3 regions of the Metabacillus mesotrionivorans genome follow, and region 1 is predicted to be linked to each of the others. Evidence: riboswitches for the same ligand, from Rfam matches in the RefSeq annotation. Region 1 holds a riboswitch; each other region holds the start of a gene.
What was found. Region 1 has a riboswitch for S-adenosylmethionine ahead of mtnK (S-methyl-5-thioribose kinase). Riboswitches for the same ligand answer to the same signal wherever they lie in the genome.
Positions count from the first base shown of each region.

Region 2: another riboswitch for S-adenosylmethionine. It lies ahead of ACTSEZ_RS00245 (MetQ/NlpA family ABC transporter substrate-binding protein); the one in region 1 lies ahead of mtnK (S-methyl-5-thioribose kinase).
Region 3: another riboswitch for S-adenosylmethionine. It lies ahead of ACTSEZ_RS00925 (methionine biosynthesis PLP-dependent protein); the one in region 1 lies ahead of mtnK (S-methyl-5-thioribose kinase).

Region 1 covers NZ_JBQMFF010000001.1:592,669-599,024, reverse strand. Annotated here, with positions in the region: gene ACTSEZ_RS03000 (pyridoxal phosphate-dependent aminotransferase) at 1-167, opposite strand, end outside; gene ACTSEZ_RS02995 (carbon-nitrogen family hydrolase) at 269-1,057, shown strand; SAM riboswitch class I at 1,155-1,312, shown strand; gene mtnK (S-methyl-5-thioribose kinase) at 1,443-2,627, shown strand; gene mtnA (S-methyl-5-thioribose-1-phosphate isomerase) at 2,640-3,701, shown strand; gene ACTSEZ_RS02980 (GNAT family N-acetyltransferase) at 3,714-4,187, opposite strand; gene ACTSEZ_RS02975 (DUF2087 domain-containing protein) at 4,199-4,780, opposite strand; gene kynA (tryptophan 2,3-dioxygenase) at 5,382-6,212, opposite strand.
Region 2 covers NZ_JBQMFF010000001.1:53,605-59,960, forward strand. Annotated here, with positions in the region: gene ACTSEZ_RS00225 (ZIP family metal transporter) at 1-663, shown strand, start outside; gene ACTSEZ_RS00230 (phytoene desaturase family protein) at 827-2,350, shown strand; gene ACTSEZ_RS00235 (phytoene desaturase family protein) at 2,347-3,822, shown strand; gene ACTSEZ_RS00240 (phytoene/squalene synthase family protein) at 3,815-4,648, shown strand; SAM riboswitch class I at 4,794-4,900, shown strand; gene ACTSEZ_RS00245 (MetQ/NlpA family ABC transporter substrate-binding protein) at 4,969-5,784, shown strand; partial or broken gene ACTSEZ_RS00250 (protein adenylyltransferase SelO) at 5,915-6,356, shown strand, end outside.
Region 3 covers NZ_JBQMFF010000001.1:199,079-205,434, forward strand. Annotated here, with positions in the region: gene ACTSEZ_RS00915 (carbohydrate ABC transporter permease) at 1-452, shown strand, start outside; gene ACTSEZ_RS00920 (carbohydrate ABC transporter permease) at 470-1,279, shown strand; SAM riboswitch class I at 1,359-1,482, shown strand; gene ACTSEZ_RS00925 (methionine biosynthesis PLP-dependent protein) at 1,614-2,738, shown strand; gene metC (cystathionine beta-lyase) at 2,725-3,912, shown strand; gene ACTSEZ_RS00935 (hypothetical protein) at 4,111-4,389, shown strand; gene ACTSEZ_RS00940 (threonine synthase) at 4,482-5,696, shown strand; gene ACTSEZ_RS00945 (DUF948 domain-containing protein) at 5,777-6,151, shown strand; gene ACTSEZ_RS00950 (Type 1 glutamine amidotransferase-like domain-containing protein) at 6,344-6,356, shown strand, end outside.

The sequences.
Region 1 (6,356 bases):
TGCAGAGCTTTTACAATATGAGGCGGCGTCGGCTGATCGGGATTCCCCTGGCCAAGATTAATGACATCATGCCCGGCCTCAATACTCGCATTTACTTTTGCAACGAGACTTGCAAAAAATTGTTTCGGAAGATTATTCAATAGCGTTGATTGCTCAAACTTTTTCATCTTTGCACCTTCTTGTGAAAATTCTTGAAATTCTAGTCAAAAATCATATATTGTTATAGTCAGCTTGTAAAGGAAAATATTTTTTAGCGGAGATGACGTATATGAAACTTAAAATCGCCTGCCTGCAGACAGACATTGCATTCGGAAAACCGGAAGAAAACATTGCAGCAGCGGAAAAAAAGATAAAATCCATCATGCTCAGCGACAATCCTGATGTTATTGTCCTGCCGGAATTATGGACGACCGGATATGACCTGACACGTCTTGATGTGCTGGCAGATGAAGAAGGAAAACGCACCCTTTCCCTGATGAGCGGCCTTTCAAAAAACTGCTCGGTTAATATCATAGCAGGGTCTGTAGCTAAAAGAACAGAAGCAGGAGTAACAAACACCATGTATGTGTTTAACACCCAGGGTGAACTCCTGCACGAATACAGCAAACTGCACCTTTTCAAACTGATGGATGAACACTTGTATCTTAACGGCGGCACAGAAAAAGGACTTTTTAAGCTTGAAGGAATTCAAAGTGCCGGAGTCATTTGCTATGACATCCGTTTTCCTGAATGGATCCGCGCTCATACGGTTAATGGAGCTGAAATCCTGTTCGTTGTTGCGGAGTGGCCGCTTCCGAGACTTAATCACTGGAAAACCATGCTGCTCAGCCGCGCAATTGAAAATCAGTGCTACGTTGTTGCTTGCAACCGGGCGGGCAGCGATCCTGCAAACGTCTTTGCCGGCCATTCTATGATCATTGATCCATGGGGAGAAATTCTTGCTGAAGCAGGAACAGAGGAAGCCGTCCTTACAGCAGAAATCGACCTGGAAAAGGTAAAAGAAATCCGTAAACAAATTCCCGTTTTTGAAGACAGACTTCCGCATTTTTATTTGTAACTTTCTAAAAAAAGCATTGACATATTTCTTTTAAACCTGTTAACATTCAGAACAAGTGATTAATTGTGAATTATTCGAAAACAAAACCTAATAGAATCTCTTATCAAGAGCAGGCGGAGGGATTTGGCCCTATGATGCCCAGCAACCGACCGTAAAACCATTGCGAAATGGGGCGCAGCTTTTTGCGCCGGAAGACATCTTCCACAAGGCACGGTGCTAATTCCAGCAGAAAGACATCTTTCTGGCAGATAAGAGGTGCGAAGCCTGCGCCTTCAAGCCTCTTTCCCTGTGAAAGAGGCTTTTTTACATGTGCACAGCCTCTTTCTCAGACGACATGTTCCTGCTGCTGGCAGTAAAAGTCCATATGAAACCGGAGGAAAAACCCATGTCAAACTATCAATCATATCAACCATTAACAGAAAGCGCTGCCGTCACTCTTGCCCTCAGGCTTGGATTATTTGAGGAAAAAAGTGTGCTTTCATGCACGGAAATAGGAGACGGCAACTTAAATCTCGTTTTCCGCATAACCGACCAATCAAATAAAGGTCTGATCATTAAACAGGCTCTTCCATATGCAAAGGTTATTGGCGAGAGCTGGCCGCTTACGCTTGACCGCGCAAGAATTGAAAGCAGCGCCATGCTCAAGCAGGCTGATACGGCAGGAGAATACGTGCCGAAGATCTATTACTCAGATGAAACACTTGCCATAACAGCCATGGAGGACCTATCCCATCTTCAGATTGCACGCGCTGGGTTGATCGAAGGCAAAGACTTCCCTCTTCTCGGGCGCCACATTGGTGAATTTCTTGGAAAAACCCTTTTCTACAGCTCGGATTTCGCTTTAAATCCGCAGACAAAAAAGCAGCTGGTAAAGCAGTTTTCAAACCCTGAGCTCTGCAAAATAACGGAAGATTTCGTTTTTACAGATCCCTTTTTTGATGTGGAATCAAACAGTTTTGAAGATGAACTGAGACCTGCAGCAGAAGCCATTTGGAACGACACGGAACTAAAGCTTGAAGTTGCCAAGCTGAAGCATAAATTTTTAACAGAAGCCGAGACCCTTGTTCACGGAGATCTTCATACAGGAAGTATTTTTGCAGATGATGAAACAACAAAAGTCATTGATCCCGAATTTGCTTATTATGGACCAATTGGTTTTGACTACGGGCATTTCACGGCAAATTTATTGATGAATGCCATTTCGCGTGAGGAAGCAAAACAGCAGGTCCTCCTGGATCATATTGAAACGGCCTGGACTGTATTTGCCGGGGAGTTTTCTAAAGCATGGGAGAAAGACGGCCTTGAGGTTTACACAGAAGTCGACGGCTATCTTTCCTTCATCCTGGAAAAAACGTTTGAAGATGCGGTTGGCTTTGCCGGTGTGGAAATTATCAGAAGGACAATCGGGCTTGCGCACGTTGCAGACCTTGATTTGGTAGAGCCGCATGACAGAAAGATTGAAGCGAAAATCCGCGCGCTTGAACTTGGAAAAAAACTCGTTAAGAACCGCGGCAGCATCAAAACACCTGCACAAATTGCAGACTATTTCAAACAAGTACCTGTCAGATAAGGAGCATTCATCATGACATATCAGCAATCCATCATACCCCGTTCTGTCGAATGGAAAGAATTCTATATCCGCCTTCTTGATCAGCAGAAACTGCCTGCTGTGAGTGAATACCTGCACCTCGAAACGATTGAGGAGGTCTGGGATGCCATCAAAACCCTTAAAGTGCGCGGAGCCCCTGCAATCGGCATTGCAGCTGCTTTCGGGCTCGCGCTCGCGGCAAAAAAATATGAAACAGATGATATTTCGGAATTTCAAAAATGGCTTTCCCGCGACCATGATTATCTTGCCAGTTCAAGACCGACTGCCGTCAACCTTTTCTGGGCTCTCAGCCGCTTGAAAAACAGTGTGCAGCATGCCCGGTCCACAGAAGAAGCAAAAACAGTTCTGCTGCATGAAGCGATTCAAATTCAAGTTGAAGATGAAGAAACGTGCAGGAAAATCGGCGAACATGCCCTGCCTCTTTTTAGTGCAGGTGACGCTGTTATGACCATATGCAATGCAGGCTCTATTGCGACAGCAAGATACGGAACGGCCCTATCGCCTTTTTATCTCGCAAAAGAAAGAGGAATCCCATTGAGTGTATACGCCTGTGAAACACGTCCCGTACTGCAGGGATCAAGACTGACAACATGGGAGCTAATGCAGGCAGGCGTTGATGTAACGCTCATAACAGACAGTATGGCTGCCCATACGATCCGCACAAAACAGATTTCAGCCATCATTGTCGGAGCTGACCGGATTGCTGCAAATGGAGATACAGCCAATAAAATCGGCACATACGGCCTTGCCCTTCTTGCACATGCTTTCCAGATTCCGTTTTATGTAGCTGCGCCTCTTTCGACGTTTGATCCTGAGACAGGGAGCGGGGATGACATCCCAATAGAAGAACGTGATGCGGAAGAAATCACTCATATAGCGGGCTGCCGTGTTGCACCTGAAGGAGTGCATGTCTTTAATCCGGCATTTGATGTAACGCCTCACGAATTGATCACAGGCATTATTACAGAGGAAGGTGTTTTATCCGGAGACTACCTGCTGGAAATAGAAAGCCTCTTTCAAAAAGTCAAAAAGTAGAGCCATCCGGCTCTACTTGATTTGTTTTGCGAAGTGGATGATGGGCTTTCCTTTGTACACTCCCTCTTTAAAAGCAGAATACCCCATCTTCATCCAAAACTTCCTGCCCCGCTCATTTTCTGTCAGGACTCCAAGCCTCATTTCGGTAAACCCGTCTTGCTGAAGCAGCTTTTCTGCTGTCTCATATACTGCAGCGGCATATCCTTTTCCTTGGCAGGAACGGTGAAGAATAAACAAGCCGATCCATGGTTTTTTATCACTCGGATTAAGCGGGCAATATTCAAAAATGCCTGCAGGAACATCGCCGTCCATGATTAAAAATCGTTTGGCACTGACTGCTTTTCCTTCCTCCCTGTCTTCTGCTATGTCCTGCTTGTTAAGCATTTCCCTGTCTTCAGAAATCAAATTATAAGCAGGATTCGAGTTCATGATACAGAGTTCTGCATCAAGAAGATGTTCATTTTGCACCGGTACAAACGTCAGCATACAAACCCCCCCTATTCAATTTTTGCCCACAGCTCTTTGGGGTTCAGTTCATAGATGCTGTTCTCGCGGTACATCATATGATTCACTATCAATTCCCGCCTGATCGTCGCAAAATCTTCGTGATATTTTTTAATGATGTCATTGATTTCTTTTTCCGGATATTTTCTTCCCGGCTCAAACTCTTTAGCTAAGTGATATAAAACAATAAGCCTTCTTTTTCGCTGCGGCGGAATGGTTTTTAATTTTCCATCCTTTGTTAAATAATTCCCCAGAATTTTCGCATGTTCACCCGTTTTTTCCTGATTCATCTCAAGCTCCCCTTTTCCAGTGACAATTTCCATCATCCCAAGCGAAAGCTGCTGCAGCAGCTTTTCGTTCACCTGAAAATAGACGGTGTTTTTTACCCGTTTTTCAGTGACAAGGCCAATCTCTCTAAGTTTCGTTAAATGATGTGTGATGGTAGGCGGCGTCAGGCCCAGTATTCCGGCAAGCGCCTGCCCGTTTTTAGGGCTTTTCGCCAAAAGAGCCAGTATCCGGATGCGCGTAGCATCTCCCATTACTTTGTGAAATGTGACAAGTTTGCCGAGCTGTATGATTGTTCCCCTCCATCTAATTCGATTGCTATCTAATTAGATGATAATCAAATTAGATAATTCTGTCAATCAGGTTTTTGAAAATCTTGCGGCCTTGCCGGGGAGGAGGGTAAGTGCACTTAAACGATGTTTACAACAAGAACTACCATTCACAGCAAGTCGAAAGTGTTCTTAAACGATGTTTGCAACAAGAACTACCATTCACTTCGATACAAAAGTGTTCTTAAACGATGTTTGCAACAAGAACTCGCATTCACAGCAAGACGAAAGTGCTCTTAAACGATGTTTGCAACAAGAACTCCGATTCACAGCAAGACGAAAGTGCTCTTAAACGATGTTTGCAACAAGAACTACCATTCACAGCAAGACCAAAGTGTTCTTAAACGATGTTTGCAACAAGAATTCCGATTCACATCAATACGAAAGTGCTCTTAAACGATGTTTGCACCACCAATTGTGAGTGGCACCGGCGCGCAAGTGTTCTTAACCAACTTTTTCAACAAGAACTACATTTAGCCCGGACCCATAAGTGCTCTTAAACGATGCCTACAGCACAACCGCAAATAAAAAAATCCCAAGCATTCAGCTTGGGACCATGTCATCATAATTTTGTCCGGATATCCCACAGTTCGGGGAAAAAACGGTGATCGAGTACTTTTTTTAAGTAGGTGACACCTGAAGAGCCGCCTGTTCCTTTTTTAAATCCAATGATTCGTTCGACTGTTTTCATGTGGCGGAAACGCCATTGCTGAAGCCAGTCCTCAATATCAATCAATTTCTCAGCAAGCTCATATAAATCCCAGTAGGTACCGGGGTTCCGGTATACTTCCAGCCATGCTTCCTCTACGGATGCATCACCTTTATAGGTCAGTGAATGATCCCTGTTCAGAATCTCATCTTTAATTGGAAGCCCTGCTTTAGCAAGTGCCTGAATGGATACATCGTAAATGCTTGGGCTTTTAAGGGCTCTTGACAGCTCGCTGTGCAGCTCTTGATCTTTTTTGTAAATTTCCAGAACATGCGTGGTTTTATAGCCGAGGGCAAATTCAATCAGTCTGTACTGATGGGACTGAAATCCTGAAGCCTGACCGAGCTTGTCCCGGAACTGCACATATTCAGAAGGCGTTAATGTAGAAAGCACGTCCCATGCTGCAATAATCTGTGACTGGATTTTTGACACGCGGGCAAGCATTTTGAATGCCATTGACAGATTTCCCTCTTCGATTGCCTGTATGCTCGCCTGAAGCTCATGCAGGATGAGCTTCATCCATAGTTCGCTGACTTGATGGATAATAATAAACAGCATTTCATCATGATGGCCTGACAGGCGGTTTTGACTGTCAAGCAGATGTCCTAGACTCAAGTATTCCCCGTACGTCATCCGGCTGCTGAAATCGGTATGTATCCCTTTTTCGTCTTTTGGATCTTTCATGACTCTCCCCCGCTCCATTTCTCCTCATGCAAAAGGAGTTCAGCGCTTGAACTCCATTTCCCTTTATCTGTTCTTATCAGTTAAAATCAGCTTTTTCTGTTCTTCTGTCAGCACATGCATGGCAGTCAGGAGACTCGTATAAAA
Region 2 (6,356 bases), 540 kb from region 1:
AGCAGAAGGTTTCTGAACTTTTCCATCCATGTTTTTTCTGCGGCTGCTGCCGGGTTTATCTTGTCCATTGGGTCTCTTGATGGTGTCCTCCTGACCGTTTTCGCAGGCTTTTTATTTTTTCTCTTCGATGAAGTGCTTCTTTATCACCGAAAGCATGTGCCGGTAAGAGTCACAAAGTGGGACGGTGCGCTCGGTGCACTTGTTCTTATTGGTATAGGAATTCCCATTTATCTGTCTCTAGCAAACAGCGGCGGAACAGAAGGGGAAGTGGAAACTGTTGATTTGTCCAAGCCTCCGGTTGTTTCGGTCGTATGGAAGAATAGCGCGCTTGGGTCTATAAAGCCCCAGTACTGCAAGGTTGAATCTGAAGCCTGTACAAAGGATATGGCTCCATATTATACAGACAGCCTGAAGGGTGATGTGCTTGATACCTATTATTCAAACACTTTCACGCTGAGTGCCGCTAACAGAGTAGAAGAACCGGAATTTGAAATCTATTATCTCGAAGGAGAAGAAGTGAAGGAGCTCAGACCAGTGAACGGCGTTTATGTTGTGCCTTTGGGACTGAAAGATCAGGTAATGAAGGGAAATGCCATTTGGAAGAACGAAATCCTGACATTTGAAGCAGCAGTGAATATGATAGAAGCAAGTCCGGCGAAATAGCCGGGCTTCTTTTTGTGGAAAATTGTAAAATGATCTGAAAAACTATTCAAATCGTTCGTATTAGGGAATAGTAAAAAAAGGGAGAACCTAATTAATTGTGTTTTAATAAATTGAATTGTATAATGTTTGTATAACTGTTGTACAGGAATTAGGAGGAGTAAACATGGCTAAAAAAATCATAGTCATCGGTGCAGGGCCTGGCGGCTTGGCAGCTGCCATGAATTTAGCGAGTCAGGGGTACCAGGTAGACGTATATGAAAAACAGCCATATGTCGGGGGGCGCAACGCTTCCATTGAACTGGACGGCTTCACATTTGACATGGGGCCGACCTTTTTGAGCATGATCCATATCGCAGAAGAAATTTTTGCTTCAGCCGGAAGAAACCTTCATGATTATATGGACATGATTGAACTTGAAGAAATGTACGAACTGATTTTTGACGATCAGTCCTTAAAAATGACAAAAAATCCGGAAAAAATGGTCGAGAGATTAGAAGAGTTTTCGCCGGGGGACGGCAATGGCTATAACAGGTTCATGAACGATACGCGCAGGAAAATGGCGGCATTGACTCCAATACTGCAAAGCAAGATGGACCGCTTCAGTCATTACTTGAGCTGGAAGGTCATTAAGGCTCTTCCGCAGCTGACTGTTACGAAATCGCTGTATGATGTTTTATCAGGCTATTTTAAAGACGAAAGAGTCAAATATGCGTTTACGTTTCAGTCTAAATATATTGGCATGTCCCCCTGGGAATGTCCAGGCGCATTTTCGATCCTTTCTTTTATGGAACATGAATACGGCATTTTTCACCCAAGAGGCGGGGTAAACCAGCTGTCAAAAGCAATGGCAGCCGTGCTGAAAGAGCATGGGGGCACCATCCACCTCGGAAAAGGAGTGAAAAAACTGCTGCTCCAAGGCAAGGATGTGAAAGGCGTCATTCTTGAAGACGGAACGACAGCAGCTGCTGATGAAGTCGTCATCAACGGCGATTTCGCCCACGTCATGTCAAATCTCGTTGAACCGGGAATCTTAAAGAAATTCTCAAAAGAAAAACTGGAGAAGAAAAAATACTCCTGTTCAACCTTCATGATCTACCTCGGTCTCGATAAAAAATATGATCTGCCTCACCATACAATCGTTTTTTCTGAGGATTATAAGAGAAACGTAGAGGAAATCACGAAAACCCTCAAGCTGTCAGGGGATCCGTCCATCTACATTCAGAATGCGGCTGCAACAGATGATACTCTGGCGCCTGAAGGCAAGTCAGCGCTTTACATACTTGCCCCGGTACCAAACAACTTCAGCAATATTGACTGGGAACAGCATCAGGAAGAGTTCCGGGAACTCGTGTTTGAGACACTTGAACGGAAAACACAGTTTAAAAACTTGAGAAATCATATTGAAACTGAAAAAATCATTACGCCAAAGAACTGGGAAGAAGACATTCTTGTCTATAAAGGAGCAACCTTTAATTTAGGCCATCAGCTGACACAGATGATGGTGCTCAGACCGCACAACAAATTTGAAGAGCTGAACAACTGCTGGCTTGTAGGAGGAGGAACACATCCGGGCAGCGGGCTTCCTACCATCCTCGAATCAGCAAGGATCACGACTAATGCCATAATGGACGAAACCAGTCATGCTCTACCAATCAAATCTGAAAAGAAATTGGGGAATGCACTATGAAAATTGCAATAGCGGGCGGCGGCATTGGCGGGCTTATTTCAGCTCTTATGCTCAGGAAAAAAGGATATGAGGTCAGTTTGTTTGAAAAGAGAGACAGACTCGGGGGAAGGCTTGCCTTTACAGAAGAGCAGGGGTACAGGATCGATGAAGGCCCGACAATTGTTCTTTTGCCGGAAATGCTCACATCCATTTTGAATGAAGCAGGAATTAGCCGTGATCAGTACGAATTAATCAATATTAATCCGCTTTATAAACTGCACTTTAAAGATGGGTCTTCGTACAAGAAATACAATTCCATTGAACGGCAGATCCAGGAGATAAAGGAGAACTTTCCGGGAAATGAAGAAGGCTTCGTTCAGTTCATGAAGGATATGGAGATCCGCTTTAACCTTGGACGGGACCAGTTTCTCGAGAAATCTTTTCATGATAAGCGAACGTTCTGGACACGCAACAATCTGAAAACACTCATGCATCTGAAAGCTTATAAATCTGTAAACAACTCTCTAAAAGCCTATTTTCAGGATGAGAGAATCCGGCAGGCCTATTCCCTGCAGACGCTGTATATCGGAGGCAATCCGCTTGATTCACCGGCCCTTTATTCGCTTATTTCATTCAGCGAGCATAAGCATGGCATTTATTATCTGAAAGGCGGTTATGCTTCCCTTGTAACGGTTCTTGAAAACGCCCTTCTAAATTCTGGCGTAAAGGTGATGAAAAATGCTACTGTTGAGAGAGTGGTAACAGATGGCGTGCAAGCAGCAGCTCTGATTGTAAATGGAGAAGAAGTCAAGGCGGATGCCTTTGTTTTAAACGGCGATTTTCCGGGCGCATCAAAGATGATTCCAAAGGAGTCAATGCCTGCAAGAAACTATACGGCGTCATCCAGCTGTGTTCTGCTTTACTTCGGACTGGACAAAGTCTACAGGGATTCACCTGTGCATCAGTTTTTCATGGGCTCGAATTTTCAGCAGCATATGAAAGAAATCTTTGAAACGAAAGAAGTTCCGTCAGATCCTTCCATCTACGCATTTCATCCTTCTGTAATCGATTCCTCACTTGCACCCGAGGGACACGGCGTTTTATACGCGCTTGTGCCGGTGCCGTCAGGCAGTTCGATCAACTGGGGGGAACAGGAAGGGTTCGTTGAAAAGATTATTGATCAGCTTGAAGAAAGAGGATTCCCCGGACTCAGAAAGTCGATCCAGTGGAAAAAAGTCAGAACACCGGATGACAAAGAAATGGAAGGACTCTTTCAGGGGGGAAGCTTCGGCATCGCTCCGACTTTGTTTCAATCCGGCGTGTTCAGACCGCAGGTTAAACCATCCAAGCTCACAAACGTTTATGCAGCAGGAGCTTCGATTCACCCCGGAGGCGGAGTCCCGATCGTGATGCAGGGGGCGAAGCTGATGGTTTCTGCCATCTTATCCGATCATCAAAACAAAGAGAGGGAAGGAGTGAGTCTGAGTGGTTGATTTAAAACAGGCCTATCAGCAATGTGAAGAAGTCATCCGGCATCATTCTAAAACTTTCTATAAAGCTTTTTCGCTTCTGCCTCCCAAAAAAAGAAAAGCAGTGTGGGCTGTATATGCGTTCTGCAGAATCGTCGATGACATCGTAGACGAGGGAGAGAGGCCAAGCGAAGAATTAATGGAGTTCACGGCTGAATTCGACTCTTTTCTAAGAGGCGACTACTCCAGAGACAATTTCATGTGGGTGGCCCTTCACGATACATTCACCAATTATGATATGGATGTGGAAGCTTTCCGGGATATGATTAAAGGGCAGGGAATGGATCTTGTCAAAATCCGCTATCAGTCTATGGAAGAAGTGCTCGATTATTCGTATCACGTTGCAAGCACAGTCGGCCTCATGCTTTTGCCGGTGCTTGCTCCGAAAAAGACAAACGTTCTTCGGGAAGGGGCTATTGCTCTTGGACTCGGTATGCAGCTGACGAATATCCTAAGGGATATCGGAGAAGATCTTGAACGCGGCCGCATTTATGTCCCTGAAGAGGTGATGGCACGACATAAAATGACCGAATTTGATCTGCAGCAGCAGAAAGTTACCCCTGAATTCATCAGAGTATGGGAGCATCTTGCGGCAGAAGCGGAAAAGCATTATGATACAGCGATGCTGACTATGCATGAATACCCTCTGCATTCCCGCGCACCTGTGAAAGCGGCCGGCCACTTTTACCGTGCGATCCTTAATAAAATCCGCTTGAATGACTACAATGTGTTCGGTGAGCGGAATTTTGTGTCAAGTGAAGAAAAACATGCGATCCTTTCGCAGATCTGATTTTGAACACAGCTCTGCGCTGCACCGTCTTCATCGGGACGGTGCTTTTTAGCAGATTGTTAATCTTACTATTTTGATTATTCTAAAATAGTGATTGACAGAACCCAATACACAGTATAAGATTACGTTATTCAATTTAATAGCTTGCTTATCAAGAGTGACTGAGGGAACAGGCCCTGCGACGTCCGGCAACCTCCTTAATTGGAACGGTGCTAAATCCTGCAGAATGTTCTTCATTCTGAAAGATAAGTCGTCATACATACGATTCCTCTTTCTGAATGAAGGAGGAATTTTTTTATTCAATCTAGGGGGAAAGAGACATGAAGAAAATGGTATTGGCATTATTAGTGGCAGGAGCGGGAATCCTGTCTGCGTGCGGCGCAGAAGAAACAAATGGAGAGAAGAAAGAAATTAAAATCGGCGCATCAGCCGGTCCATACACAGATATGGTGGAACTGGCCATTAAACCCGGCCTTGAAAAGAAAGGATATGAAGTTGAGGTTGTTCAGTTCAACGATTATATTCAGCCTAATAATGCCCTTGGCAATGATGAACTGGATGCCAACCTGTTTCAGCACAAAATTTACATGGAAACATTCGCTGAGCAAAGCAAACTGGAGCTTTCGGAAATTATCACAGTGCCGACGGCCCCAATGGGATTGTATTCTGATAAAGTAAAGGACATTGATGAAGTCAAAGAGGGTGCCTCAGTCGCCATTCCAAACGATCCGACGAATGCTGCCCGGGCGCTTCATATTCTAAAGGACGCAGGACTGATTCAGTTAAATGAAGAGGTCAGCCCGCTTCAAGTATCTGAAAAAGATGTGACGGAGAATATAAAAAAACTGACGTTCCTTCCGATCGAAGCTGCACAGCTTCCAAGAGCTGTAGAAGATGCGGACCTTTCTGCCGTACCGGGGAATTTTGCCCTTGCGGCTAAAATGGATCTTGCGGATGCGGTGACTCTTGAGAACATGAACGATGTACACCGCAATCGCGTTGTGATGAACACAAAAGACGCTGAGTCGGAAATCGCCGAGGATATTAAAGACGTTGTTGAATCCGAGGAGTTTGAGAAGGCAATAGACAAAGATTTTGAAGGATTTGGAAAACCGGAGTGGATGGAAGAGAAATAAATAGAGCAGAATGAAAACAGTCCGAGGCGGGCTGTTTTTCTGCTTCTTTCCTTGAGTAAATTCGCTTCCTCTGAAATAATTGAAATTACAGTTTGTCCTAAACCTGAATGAAAACAAGAAAGGAGACAGGATGAAAAATTTAACCAGCGGATGGAACTTTGACAACAGCTACATGCGGCGTCACTCTTTTTTGCCAGTCAGACACCGGCTCCTGCAAGCACTCCTGAGATGGTGATGTTTAATGAAAAACTGGCTGTTTCTCTCGGGCTCAGTGCTGACACATTAAAAAGAGATGCGGACGTTTTTGCCGGAAACCGGATTCCTGATGGTGCAGAGCCGCTTGCACAAGCTTACGCAGGTCATCAATTCGGACATTTTACAATGCTTGGGGACGGCCGGGCGATCCTGATTGGTGAACATCTGACGCCGGATGACAGAAGAATCGATATTCAGCTGAAGGGCGGAGGAAGGACAAAATTTTCCCGGGGAGGCGACGGCCGGGCTGCTCTTGGTCCGATGCTTCGGGAGTACATCATCAGTGAAGCCATGCATGGCCTCGGCATCCCGACGAC
Region 3 (6,356 bases), 390 kb from region 1:
TCCTTGCACAGAACTGGCTGGGTGATGAGAAAATCGCCATTTTTTCAATAGCTGTCGTGCAAGTATGGTTTCATACTGGACAGATGATTATCATTTTTGTTGCCGGTCTTCAAAGTATTCCTGCCGATCTTTACGAAGTGGCTAAAATAGAAGGGGCAAGCAGATGGCAGACGTTCAAAAAAGTAACATGGCCGCTTGTTGCTCCCGCAGCAACCATCGTTGTGGCCTACACTACAATCCAATCTTTTAAAGCGTTCGATCTGATCTTTGCCATGACGCGCGGAGGTCCGAACTATTCAACGGAGATTATCGCAACCCTGATTTACACAACGGCATTCAGGAGCTTTAAATTCGGCTATGCATCGGCAGAATCCGTTATTTTTATGGCCGTCATTGCCCTGATTACGTTTGTGCAGTTTAAAGCACTGCGCGCAAACAGGGTCGACTACTGAGGAAAGGGTGACGAACGTTGAAAGGAACAAAGTACGGACTCATATTAATATACGCAGCCATTATCATCATTCCGATTTTCGCCATCTTTTTAACAACGTTTAAAACGATTGCTGAAATGTATGAAAATGTGCTCGGACTGCCTGAACGATTTTCGGTGTCAAATTACATATCTATTTTTCAAGAGCAGTCGATGGGCCTTTATTTTCAGAACAGCTCGATTGTCACGCTTGTATCCGTCTTTCTGACGCTGTTTTTTGCAAGCCTGATCGCCTATGCCATCACGCGAATCGGCGGTGTGTTCAGCGCTGCTGTGTTCGGTTTCTTTACACTTGGCATGATGATTCCTGCGCAGGTGAACATGATTCCGCTTTATCAGCTGATTTTTCAGCTGAAGCTGACGAACAGTCTTGTGGGGCTTATGATCGTCAACATTGCGGCTACCTTGCCCGTTGCTGTTTTTATCCTCACAGGATTCATGAAAACTCTGCCGAAATCGTTATTTGAAGCCGGATCCATTGACGGCGCCGGGAACTGGCTGATGTACCGCAAAATTGCCTTGCCGCTCTCGCTTCCATCGCTGTCTGCAACAGCCATTTTTCTGTTCGTGATGCACTGGAACGACCTGCTTTATCCGCTCCTCTTTATCACGAAAGATGAATACAAAACCTTGCCGCTTGCTCTGCTTGAATTCCAGGGGGAGTACATGACAAACTATCCGATGCTGTTCACCGGCGTGATGATTGCCTCTGCGCCGCTGATTATCGCCTACATCTTCCTTCAGAAATATTTTATTGCGGGAATGACAGCAGGCTCAGTGAAGGGCTGAGTTTTTTGCCCCAAACCCTTGCATTTATGAAAAAAGTGAGGTAAGGTAATAAAAACATTTAAAAAATTCATACTATTTATTCTTATCCAGAGAGGTGGAGGGTTCTGGCCCTGTGAAACCTCAGCAACCGGAAAAGATCAGGCGGATGCCTGATCGAACCAAGGTGCTAATTCCAGCAAGCTTGAATGCTTGGGAGATAAGAGGAAGCCAGTTTTGCCGAACCAGCGTCTTCTTCTTATATGAGGAAGGCGCTTTTTATTTTTCCAATGTATACGAGACAGCCCGGTTCAGGGCGTGTAAAAAGAAGAAATGACAAACAGGATGGTGTTTAAACATGTCGGAACGCATTGAAACAACTTTGGCGCAAATCGGGAATCGCAGTGAAAACATAACGGGAACGGTAAATCCCCCCGTCTACTTTTCAACAGCATACAGACATAACGGAATCGGTGAATCAACAGGGTTTGATTACATCAGGACGGGGAATCCGACGAGAACGATTTTAGAACAAGCAATCGCAGATCTTGAGCACGGCGATCAGGGATATGCGTTCAGTTCGGGAATGGCGGCCATTCAGACGCTGATGGCCCTGTTTAAAAGCGGGGATGAACTGATTGTCTCCTCCGATTTGTACGGCGGAACATACCGCTTGTTTGAACGGGAATGGCGCAAATACGGCCTCGTTTTCCATTACGCAGATTTTAAAGACGGGGACTGTACGCAGCAGCTGATCAATGAACGCACAAAGGCGATTTTTCTGGAGACTCCGACAAATCCTTTGATGCAGGAAACAGAGGTCAGCGACATAGCCGAAATTGCACGGGAACACAATTTGCTGCTGATAGTTGATAATACGTTCTACACGCCGATTCTGCAGAAGCCGATTTTAGACGGAGCCGATATTGTCATTCACAGTGCAACCAAATATTTGGGCGGACATAACGATGTACTTGCAGGCCTTGTCGTCGCAAAAGGCAAAGAGCTGTGCGAAGAGCTCGCACAGCATCATAATGCAATAGGCGGAGTGCTCTCCCCGTTTGATTCATGGCTTTTGATCCGCGGGATGAAGACACTTGCTTTAAGGATGAATCAGCATGAAAAAAATGCAGGACAGCTTGCGGCATTTTTGGAGAGCCAATCCGAAGTAACAGATGTTTTGTATCCGGGTAAAGGCGGAATGCTTTCGTTCAGGCTTCAAAAGGAAGAGTGGGTCAACCCGTTTTTAAAAGCTCTGAAGACGATAACATTCGCAGAGAGCCTCGGAGGCGTGGAGAGCTTTATCACATATCCGGCCACACAGACACATATGGATATTCCTGAAGAGATCAGAGCAGCAAATGGCGTATGCAACCGCCTCCTGCGCTTTTCAGTCGGAATTGAACACGCAGGTGATCTGGAGCGGGATCTGGTTCAGGCATTTGAACTTATGAAGGAGGCAGATAAAGTTGAGCAGCGGTAAGTGGACATTCGAGACGAAACTGCTTCACAACAGTCATAAGGCGCAGAAAGACACAGGGGCGGTCAGCGTTCCCATCCATCATTCATCAACGTTTCACCAGTTTGATTTTGACGATTACGGCAAATTCGACTACGGGCGTTCAGGCAATCCGACCCGGGAAACACTCGAGCAGGCCATCACTGAACTTGAAGGCGGAACGAGAGGCTTTGCTTTTGCATCCGGGATGGCAGCAATCTCCACCTGTTTTTTGCTCCTGTCAAAAGGCGACCACGTCCTGATTACAGAGGATGTGTACGGCGGAACGTACCGGATCATCACAGACGTGCTCAGCAGATTCGGCATCGAGTACAGCTTTGTTGACATGACCGATCTGCATGAAGTGGCCTCTCATATCAGGCCGAATACAAAAGTCATTTACGTTGAAACACCGTCCAATCCTTTGTTGAAAATTACGGATATCCGCGGAATTACAAAGCTTGCAAAGGCAAACGGATGCCTGACGTTTTTAGATAATACGTTTTTGACTCCAGCCCTGCAGCGGCCGATTGAACTCGGCGTCGACATCGTCCTTCACAGCGCAACGAAATTCCTTGCCGGACACAGCGACGTCCTTGCAGGCCTTGCCGTTGTAAAAGGAGAAGAGCTTGCGGAGAGGGTTCAAAAGCTGCAGAACGCATTTGGGGCCGTACTCGGTGTCCAGGACTGCTGGCTCGTCCTCAGGGGCATGAAAACATTGAACGTAAGGCTGCAGCAGTCCAGCGAGTCTGCACGAAAACTTGCAGCCTATTTATCCCGTCATAAAGCGATCCGGAACGTCTACTACCCGGGACTCACCTTTCATCCGGGGCACTCGATTCAGCGGTATCAGGCAGATGGTCCCGGGGCTGTCCTGTCTTTCACACTGGCAAACGAGGATGCCGTCCGCACGCTCGTTAAAAATGTTGAGCTCCCGGTATTTGCGGTAAGCCTTGGAGCGGTCGAGTCCATTCTGTCCTATCCGGCCAGAATGTCCCACGCAGCGATGCCAAAAGAAGAACGTGAGCGCCGCGGAATAACGGACGGACTTCTCCGCATCAGCGTCGGGCTGGAAAATGCGGATGACCTGATCAAAGATTTTGAACAGGCGCTTGCAAAACTGCCGGCGAGTGCTGTGGAGAATAAATTAAGAGCTTAATAGAAAACATGACGCTTGCAGCAGACGGTTTTCAGAGAAGATTATATGGCCTCGAATGAAAGAAAAACATCTGAAAAAACAGAGAAAACACATTTTTCCATCTTTGAAAGAATGATATAGTTTTAGGGAAAGGTGGGAAAATGTGTGGGCTGTTTAGGGTTTTTGTTCAGGATTTTCTTTCTGCTGGGAGCTTCATTCTTGGTTTTCTTTACAGGATTAACTGCATTCGTTGAATTTGTAACACTTCCTTTTGACGGTACATTCAGCAAATTTATCACGTATTACGCCTTCTGGCTTGCCGGCAGCTATTTTACCGGCTGGTTTATCGACGTGAAAATGCGGAATGATGAGATGGATACGACCGGCAGCTTCATTCTGGATGCACTGATCTGGTTCAATTTACTGAATTACAAATTCATGAACCGGTTTGTTTTCAGAAGAAAAAAGGCAAGTGCTGACCGCGTTCCGCCGGTGTAAGCTTGCTTTTTTTACATAAAGCAGACCGAAAAAAACGGAAGACCCTTGACTCGATGTTGAGGGTCTTTACTAGTAGTTGGAGGGAATGCAGAATGAGTTACAGCTATGTTTCACACTTGGAATGCCCGAAGTGCGGGACCGAGTATTCAGTTAAGGATGTGCAGCAGCTTTGCACATGCGGATCTCCTCTTTTGGTGCGCTACCATTTAGATCAAGTGAAGAGTATGTTAACAAAAGAAGAAATCAGCAGACGGGAAAACAGTTTGTGGAGATATCATGAACTGCTGCCGGTTGAGGATCCAAAACATGTGGTTTCAATGGGCGAGGGAATGACTCCTCTTTTGAAAATGGACAGGCTTGGTTCAGAGTACGGTCTAACTCAGCTGCTGATGAAGGATGAAGGGCTGATACCGACCGGTTCCTTTAAGGCGAGGGGAGCGGCTGTAGGAATTTCAAAAGCGAAGGAGCTTGGCGTAAAGACCTTTGCCATGCCGACAAACGGAAATGCAGGTGCAGCCTGGTCGCTTTATGCTGCCAGAGCGGGTATGGAGCCATATGTCATCATGCCGCTTGATGCGCCGATGATCACACGGAAAGAAACCGCCATTTCAGGGGCGAATCTGCATCTAATTGACGGACTGATCAGCGATGCCGGAAAAGTTGTGGCGGAACTTGTGAAAGATCAGGGATTTTATGATGCCTCTACTTTGAAGGAACCGTACCGGATTGAAGGGAAAAAGACAATGGGATATGAAATTGCCGAACAGCTTGGCTGGGAGGTGCCGGATGTCATTCTTTATCCGACAGGAGGGGGAGTGGGCATCATTGGCATCTATAAAGCAATGCGGGAGCTGCAGGATCTGGGCTGGATCAGCAAAAATAAAATGCCTCGCCTTGTTGCAGTTCAGGCAGAGGGATGCGCGCCGATTGTCAAAGCTTTTGAAGAAGGAAAAACTGAATCTGAGTTTTGGGAAAATTCGCAGACGAATGCGTTCGGCATTAACGTTCCGAAGGCAATCGGTGATTTCCTCGTTCTTAAGGGAATTTATGAAACAAACGGGAGTGCCATAGCTGTATCAGAAGAGCAAATTAAAGCAGAACAAGCCCTGACTGCACAGCTTGAAGGATGCTTTATCTGCCCTGAAGGTGCGGCAACATTTGCAGCTGCCCGCAGATTGAAGGAGAGCGGATGGATCAAGGAAGACAAGAAAGTGGTCTGCCTGAACACCGGTCAGGGCATCAAATATCCGGAGACGGTACGCGCAGAGGCGCCGGTTCTGAAAATAGGCGAAAAGCTCTCACTCTAAACTTCTACTCCATCAGACAGGTTCATATACTGTAGCAATGTACAGGCAGTCTTGTGCATAATCCGTTTTGGAGGTGCAAGATGATTTTTGAAGTAAGTGCTGCAGGAGCCGCGCTGGCCTTTATTTTTCTAGTAGGCTATTTGATTCAGACTCTCCGCAAGGGCATGACGACTCTTGAAGAGACAAACGAAACGCTTGCGGAAGTGAGAAAAGCGGTCCATGATCTGTCGGGGGAAGCAGAAGAACTCATCCAGTCTGCCAATCAGATTACAGTTGATGTGAAAAGCAAGATGAAGACAGTGGAACCGCTGTTTGAATCCGCACAGGACATGGGAGAAGTTCTGAACAGTGTGACCCATACCGTAAAACAGGCGGCATCAGGCTACGGATACGGACTTCCTCCTGTGAAAAATGATGATCCGCCAAACCGAGAGATGAAAATCAGGCTTAAATGAACGTTTCCTCAGCTTTCTTTTTGGCTGCGGGAGAAATGGAATGACACATAAAACAGCAGGCACATTCTTAGCAGAATAGTGCCTGCTGTTTTTGTTTTATATGATATTATTATAAAAAACAGATAATTCATAAAATTCAAATCTGAAGGATAGAAGTCTTTAATAGTATGCAAAAAGATAAGGAGTGAAGGTATGAAATTTCTGC